Regions from separate parts of the Melaminivora jejuensis genome, predicted to be linked through region 1. Evidence: riboswitches for the same ligand, from Rfam matches in the RefSeq annotation. Region 1 holds a riboswitch; the other holds the start of a gene.
What was found. A riboswitch is a leader RNA that binds a small molecule or an ion and turns the genes downstream of it on or off. The one in region 1 is predicted to bind cobalamin.

Region 1 (3,877 bases):
TGAAGCGGTGGCCCGCCGGATGCTTGATGAAATGGCGCATCCTTTTACTCTGGAGGGAATGAATTTTTCCATCCAGGGCAGCATGGGAATAGCCCTGTACCCTCATGATGGGCTGACGCTGGATGATCTGATCAAACACGCCGACTCAGCCATGTACCGGGTCAAGGAGCGGGGCCGGGGCCACTACAGCTTCTACCGCCCCCAGATGAGTGCCGATCTGTTGCCGCGCATGAAGATGGAGCACGCCATGCGTCTGGCTCTCGGCCTGGGGCACATGGAGGTTCACTATCAGCCCCAGGTCGAATTCGCTACCGGGCGCATCGTAGGCATGGAAGCGCTGCTGCGCTGGCGAGATCCGGAATTGGGGTCGGTACCACCAGCAGTTTTCATCCCACTGGCAGAAGAAAGTGGCTATATCGTCACCCTGGGCGCCTGGGTGATGGAGCAGGCGATCAAGGAGGCTGCGCACTGGCATGTCAGCGGGACGCCCATGGTGGTTTCCGTCAACGTCTCGGCCCTGGAGTTCCGCCAGCCCGGTCTGGTCGAGCGGATTTCCGGCTTGCTGGCCCAGCATGGCCTGCCTGCCGCTATGTTGGAGTTGGAGTTGACGGAAAGCGTGCTGCTGCAGGATGCGCAGGAGATGGAGCAGCTCCTGGGAACGCTGGCCCAGTTGGGCATAGGGCTTTCCATCGATGATTTCGGTACCGGCTACTCCAGCCTGGCGTATCTCAAGAAGCTGTCCATCCACCGCCTGAAGATAGACAAGTCGTTTGTCGATGGCTTGCCGCTGCATGAGCGTGACCAGGCCATTGTGCAGGCCATCGTCAGCATGGGGCGCGCCCTGGGCATTGCCACGGTGGCTGAAGGCGTCGAGACAGCAGCCCAGCGCGATGCGCTGCAAGCCATGGGCTGCGACTTCTATCAGGGGTATCTGTGTGCGCCGGCGCTGCCGGTGCCGCAATTGCGAACTCTGGTGGGGCGGGCCGGCCAGGCTCGGCAAGAGGTGTCTGCAAGTGCCACCGAGCCGTCATCCTGAACCGAGGGTTCAGGGGGGCAAGGGCAGCGTGGCATTGGGTTCATCTGACGCGAGATGATCACGCCTGCCAGGCGATGTACCAAGCCCGGGCTCATATGAGCATTGGTTCAAGGAACTATAAAGCCCGGCAGCACCGCAGACGAGTCCATTGTAAGCCCGCCTGTGCCCTTTGGGCGCTGTGCTGGCCAATGTTTACAAAGCTGCTGGCATCTGTTCGTCCAGAGCTTCATCCAGTCGCTCGATGAGCTGGCCCAGGCGCTCGTTGGCGTATGCGTCGTCGGCGTATGTGTCGGCAGTGGGCTGCACCTCGGCGGAGGCGCCCTCGTACTCGGCACGGGCCTGGGCGGTCACTGCGGCCACCACATCGCGGTCGGCGATCTCGAAGGCCAGATTCAAGGCCACCAGCACGGCGATGCGCTCGCGGGCGCGCACCTTGCCCGTGTCGCGGATGCGTGTCATGGCCGTATCCACGCGCTCCACTGCTTCCAGCAGACGCGCTTCCTGCCCCTCGGCGCAGGCCAGCAGATAGCTCTGCTGCAGTATCTGAACTTCGATCTGTTTCATGGGGTGTCGTCGTCCATGGCTGGCTGGTTGGCCGGCAGGCGGTCGAGCAGCGCATCGACACGCGCACGGGCAGCCTGGAGCCGGGATTTGAGGGAATCGCGCTCCTGGGCGAGCGCCAAGACCTCCTGCGTCAGCAGGGTATTGGCGTGCTTGATCTGCTCGTGCTGCTGCAGCAGCCGCTCCACGCGTTCGGCAAGCTGGTCAATCGGAGAGGGGGCTGGCATAGGGGTGCGATTGTAGATAGTGCCGGGGCGATGCTGCACCTGCACATAAAATCGCCCCGTTGGTGCTCGCTGCATGGTTCACATGCCGCAGTTCAACGGGAAGCAGGGAGGGGCTCTTCAGCGCGAAGAAACATGTCCCGGGCCTGCGCTGCCCCCGCAACGGTCAGCGAACGAGCCGCACGCCGGCTCCCCTTTCACGCACGAAGCCACTGGGCGCCTTGAACAAGCGCCTGGGAAGGCGCCTGGAAGGCGTGTCGCCAGCCCGGATACCGGCCAACAAGGAGGCTGCGCCGTGCCCGCTGGGCAGGCGCAGCCATGTCACCCACTGCTGGCGGGGAAGCTGGCACGGGTTTGTTGCTTCTTTTGTCCTTCCATGTCGATTACCCTGTCTAGCGCCCGTCTGGCTGCCATTGGCGCCGGCGCGCCCCTGCGTCTGAGCGCTTTGGCCCTGGCATCTTTGAACCTGTGCGCCGCCCAGGCGCAGGACGCCACGCTGCTGGCGCAGAACCTGCACGCGCCAACGATGAACGAAATCGTGGTCACGGCCAATCGGGTGGCCCAGCCGCTGACCGATGTGCTGGCCGATGTGACCATCGTCGATCGCCAGACCATAGAGAGCAGCGGCGCTGCGGCGCTGGCCGATGTGCTGGCGCGCCTGCCCGGCATCGAGCTGTCGCGCAACGGCGGCCCCGGCACGGTCACCAGCCTGTTCCTGCGCGGTGCGGAGACGCGCTTCACCGCCGTCTATGTCGATGGTGTGCGGGTTGACTCGCAGGCCGGCAGCGGCGGCGCGACCTGGGAGGCCCTGCCGCTGTCGCTGATCGACCGCATTGAGGTGCTGCGCGGGCCGGCAGCGGCCATCTATGGCTCGGACGCCGTGGCTGGGGTGATCCAGATCTTCACCAAGAAGGGCGAGGCCGGCGTGGCGCCCTACGTGGGCATTGGCCTGGGCACGTACCGTACCTGGCGCACCGAGGCCGGCGTAAGCGGCGCCAGCGGCACGCTGGACTATGCCCTGGGCCTGACGCGCGAGGGCAGCCGGGGCTTCAGCGCCAAGACCGACGCCAAGAGCAACCCTGACCGCGACGGCTACCACCAAAGCGCCGTCAATGGCCGGCTGGGCTGGCAGATCAACGCCGCGCACCGCCTGGAAGGCACGCTGCTGCACAACGAGTCCAACAGCGGCTACGACACCAGCCAGGAAGATGACCGCAGCCTGCACCGTATCCAGACGCTGGGCGCGCACTGGCAGGCGCAATGGAGCGAGGGTTACAAGACCCGCCTGTCCGTGACCGAATCCCGGGATCGCTACGAGACCCGGCCCTCGCCCTACCTGACCAACACCCAGTTGCGCGGCTACCTGCTGCACAACGAGTGGCGCCTGGGCGAGCACCAGTTCACCGCAGCGCTGGAGCGGCGCGAAGACCACCTGGACAACGCCCCTATCGACCGCGACCGCTCGCAAAATGCCCTGGCCCTGGGCTGGGGCCTGCGCGCCGGGGCGCACACGCTGCAGCTCAACGCCCGCCACGACCGCGACAGCGAGTTCGGCGGCAAGAGCACCGGCAGCGCCGCCTATGGCTACGAATTCGCCCCCAACTGGCGCGCCACTGCATCGATGGGCACGGCCTTTCGCGCGCCCACGCTGTACCAGCGCTTCAGCATGTACGGCGACGCCAGCCTGACCCCCGAGACGGCACGCAACGTCGAGCTGGGCCTGAAATGGCTCCAGGGTGCCAGCAGCTTCTCGGCCACCGTGTACCGCAACAACGTCAGTAACCTGATCACCTTCGTCAGCGGCCCCGGCCCTTGCCCGGGTGGCAGCGGCCCCTACCCGGGCTGCTACGACAGCATCGGCAAGGCACGCTACCAGGGCCTGACCCTGGCCGGCTCGCACCAGTTGGCCGGCGTGCGCCTGCACGGCTCCATCGATTTGCAGAACCCCAAGAACCTGGACACTGGCAAGCAGCTGCAGCGCCGTGCCAAGCGCCACGCCGCCCTGGGCGCCGAGACCCGGATCGCCCACTGGACGGTGGGCGGCGAGGCGCAGCTG
Region 2 (3,877 bases), 490 kb from region 1:
GCGCCGGTGCCGGTGGTGGACCAGGCCGCATCTTCGGGGAGTAACTGAGCAGCGCCAGCAGCCAGACCAGCAGCGCCAGCAGCGCCAGCACCAGGATCAGCTCGTGGCTGAAGCGCGCCACACCACTGCGCAGCGCACTCTGGGGCGGTGGCGCTCCGTTCAGGGTATTGAAGGAGTAAGTCATACAGAAAAACCAGCGCGCAAGCTTACCCCATGACCCGCGCCGGGACAGGGGCCGCAGGGGCATCCCTACAATGATCCGCCGCCGCGCCGGGGCCGCCCGCCGCGCCGGGGCCGCCCGCCGCGCCCTCACCGACCGTTGCGGCACTCTTGCCCGCCCAACCCCGACACTTTGACGAACCCCATGTCCAACACCCCCACCCAGCACGCCAAAGTCCTGATCCTCGGCTCCGGCCCCGCCGGCTACACCGCCGCCGTCTATGCCGCCCGCGCTAACCTGAAACCCTTGCTCGTCACCGGCATGGCCCAGGGCGGCCAACTCATGACCACCACCGACGTGGACAACTGGCCCGCCGACCCGCTGGGCGTGCAGGGGCCGGATCTGATGCAGCGCTTCCTGCAGCACGCCGAGCGCTTCCAGACGCAGATCGTGTTCGACCACATCAGCGCCGTCGATCTGAGCCAGCGCCCCTTCACCCTGACCGGCGACATGGGCCAGTACACCTGCGACGCGCTGATCATCGCCACCGGCGCCTCGGCCAGGTACCTGGGCCTGCCGTCCGAGGAGGCCTTCATGGGCCGGGGCGTGTCAGCCTGCGCCACCTGCGACGGTTTTTTCTACCGCGAGCAGGATGTCTGCGTGGTCGGCGGCGGCAACACTGCCGTGGAGGAAGCCCTGTACCTGTCCAACATCGCGCGCAAGGTCACGTTGATCCACCGGCGCGACAAGTTCCGCGCCGAGCCCATCCTGATCGACAAGCTCCATGAGAAGGTCGCCGAGGGCAAGATCGAGCTGAAGACGCATTTCACGCTCGACGAGGTGCTGGGCGACGACTCGGGCGTCACCGGCGTGCGCGTCAAGAGTACCGAGGACGGTCATACCGAGGACTTGCCGCTGCAGGGCTGCTTCATCGCCATCGGCCACTCGCCCAACACCGACATCTTCCAGGGCCAGCTGGACATGGCAGGCGGCTACATCAACACCCAGGGCGGGCACCAGGGCTTTGCCACCCAGACCAGCGTGCCCGGCGTATTCGCTGCCGGCGACGTGCAGGACTACACCTACCGCCAGGCGATTACCAGCGCCGGCACGGGCTGCATGGCGGCGCTGGATGCGCAGCGCTTCCTGGAGCAGCAGGACTGACGAAAGAGCGGCAGGCGCAGGCAACGCTGCTGCCGGCGCCCTGTGCCACAATCGCGCCCGCCGCCCGCCCGGGCCTTTTCCATCCACCCGGCGGCGGCGCTCTCACCAGGTGCCCGGCCTGCCGCTCTTGCGGCCTGCAGGGTTCAACGGGAAGCAGGTGCGCGGCGCCTCCTGCAGCAAGAATTTTCTGCAGCAAAGCCGCAATTCCTGCGCTGCCCCCGCAACGGTCAGCGGAAACCAAGCCTCGCCCGCCGCCATGCCCTCGGCATGGCTGGCCGCCACTGCGCCATGCGGCGCGGGAAGGCGCGAGGCCTGGTGCGCCAAGCGCACCGTCCGCAAGCCCGGATACCGGCCTGCGTGAGCATGTAGCGGCGGCTGCGGGCGAGCAGCGGGCCGGACACACGCTGCCCCCTGGCCGCGCCCTGCCCCGCGCGGCAGCGTCCGCCCCCTGATTCCTGCCTCGGCGCCTTTCCAACAGTCGAGCGTGGTCTGCGGGCGAGCAGACCCAGCGGATCAGGGAGTTGCGTTCCATGCCATCCATCCTTCCATCCCGCCGGCCCAGCCTCGTGCGCCCCTGGCGGGCCTGCCTGCTGGCCGGCTGCAGCCTGTGGGGCGCAGCAAACGCGCAGACGGGCAGCGCAGCAGCAGCGCCCACCCAGGGCGCACTGCCGGCGGTGCAGGTCACCAGCCAGCAGAGCATTTCCACCGCCACGCGCCTGGAGGCCGACCCGCTGCGCCTGCCCTTTGCCGCCACCGTGGTCGAGCGCGCGCAGATGGACGCCGCCGGCGCCATCACGCTGGAGGACGAGCTGCGCAGCGTGCCTGGCCTGCAGCACGGCACCCAGGGCAATTACTACACACGCTTCGAGACGCGCGGCCTGCGCGACACGCAGGACGTGCTGGTGCTGATCGACGGCGTGCCGCTGCGCCTGCTGCAGGGCAACGCCGACGTGACCCTGGTTGCCCCCGAACTGGTCGATCGCATCGAATTCATCAAAGGCCCGGCCTCGGCGCTGTACGGCAAGAACGCCATCGGCGGCGTCGTGCAGTTCTTCCTCAAGCCCGAGCAGGCCGGCGGCGAGGCTACGGCTACGCTGGGCCGCTTCGGCCGCACCGACGCTAGCTTGCGCCAGCGCTGGGACTTCGAGCGCGGCAATCTGTTTGTCGGCCTGGCCAGCAACCACTGGGACGGCTTCCAGCGCGGCGCCGGGCGCACCCAGCAGGCAGCGGTGCTCTCGGGCGACTGGGCGCTCACCCCGCAGTGGGTCACCGGCGCGCAGTATTTCGACAGCGACGTGAATGCCTACCGCGGCTCCATCGTGCCGCTGCAAGGTGGCCGGCCCATGTTCGGCATCGGCTGGCGCGACAACTACGGCATCGACGGCTCGCGCGTGACCGGACACTACCAGTCGCTGTCGTGGAAGAACAGGATCGAGTGGGGCCAGGGCCTGAGCCTGCGCCACCTCAGCAGCATCACGCGCTACGACCGGCTGTTCGCCGGCGGCATCACTATCGTGCCGCCGCCGGCCGCCGTCAGCAAAGGCTATTCCGAGACGCAGACCGACGACAGCGGCGTGTTCCATGACCTGTCGCTGGCCCACCTGTCGGCTGGCAAGCACTGGAGCAACGAGCTGCAGATCGGCCTGAACCTGGAGCGCGGCTGGCAGGATCAGGCCTCGCCTGCCTTCAGCAACGCGCCCACCTACCGTGGCCCCGACTACGACACGCCGGTGAGCAATATCGGCAACGACCCGCGCGGCATCCGTGGCCGCGTGACCGGCTCGCGCTTTGACCAGGAAGTGCGCAGCATCTACATGCAGGATCGCCTGGAATGGGGCGATGCCGGCCTGACGCTGGGCCTGCGGCGCGACCACTTCACGCAGCGCCTGGCACGCTCGGACACGTCCGTGCAGTCCTACCAGAGCGCCAGCCGCAACAGCCCGCGCATTGCCGCCGACTGGCTGTGGCTGCGCGGCGCAGCCGGCGAGCATGTGCTGTTTGCCAACTGGACTGAGGGCTTTCGCCCGCAGGCCGTGGCGCTGAATACGCGCGACGGCATCGTCATGCCCAACATCCTGCGTCCCGAGCGCACGCGCAGCCGGGAGATCGGGCTCAAGGGCCGGGCGCTCGATGCGTCCTGGGCCTACCAGGTCAGCGTGTTCGAGGCGCGCAAGATCGACGGCCAGCGCTACTACCGCAACGGCCCCGACTCGTTCATCTCGACCAATGCCACCTCGCGCGTACACGGCCTGGAGGCGCAGGCGCAGTGGCGGCTCTCGCCGCGCTGGAGCGGCTGGGCCCACTACACCTGGCAGGACGCGCGCCTGAGCGACTTCCAGACCTACACCAACGCCGGCGTGCCGTCGGCCAATTACGGCGGCCTGCGTATGCGCATGTCGGCCCACCACATCGCCGGCCTGGGCGTGACCTGGCGCGAGGGCGACTGGACGGTGGCTGCCAGCGCCAATTCGGTGGGTTCGCGCTTCCTGCGCGACAACACGGCCAATCCGCAGAAGCTGCCGGCCTATGTGCTGCTCAACGTCGCCGCCAGCT

Region 2: it holds a riboswitch for cobalamin, as region 1 does, so the genes downstream of both, IDM45_RS08505 (TonB-dependent siderophore receptor) here and IDM45_RS06220 (TonB-dependent receptor domain-containing protein) in region 1, are expected to answer to the same signal.

The regions. Positions count from the first base shown of each region.
Region 1 covers NZ_JACWIJ010000002.1:1,288,846-1,292,722, reverse strand. Annotated here, with positions in the region: partial or broken gene IDM45_RS18245 (putative bifunctional diguanylate cyclase/phosphodiesterase) at 1-1,036, shown strand, start outside; gene IDM45_RS06230 (cell division protein ZapA) at 1,229-1,600, opposite strand; gene IDM45_RS06225 (DUF904 domain-containing protein) at 1,597-1,824, opposite strand; cobalamin riboswitch at 1,868-2,116, shown strand; gene IDM45_RS06220 (TonB-dependent receptor domain-containing protein) at 2,198-3,877, shown strand, end outside.
Region 2 covers NZ_JACWIJ010000002.1:1,776,334-1,780,210, forward strand. Annotated here, with positions in the region: gene IDM45_RS08495 (DNA translocase FtsK) at 1-197, opposite strand, end outside; gene trxB (thioredoxin-disulfide reductase) at 365-1,324, shown strand; cobalamin riboswitch at 1,415-1,694, shown strand; gene IDM45_RS08505 (TonB-dependent siderophore receptor) at 1,855-3,877, shown strand, end outside.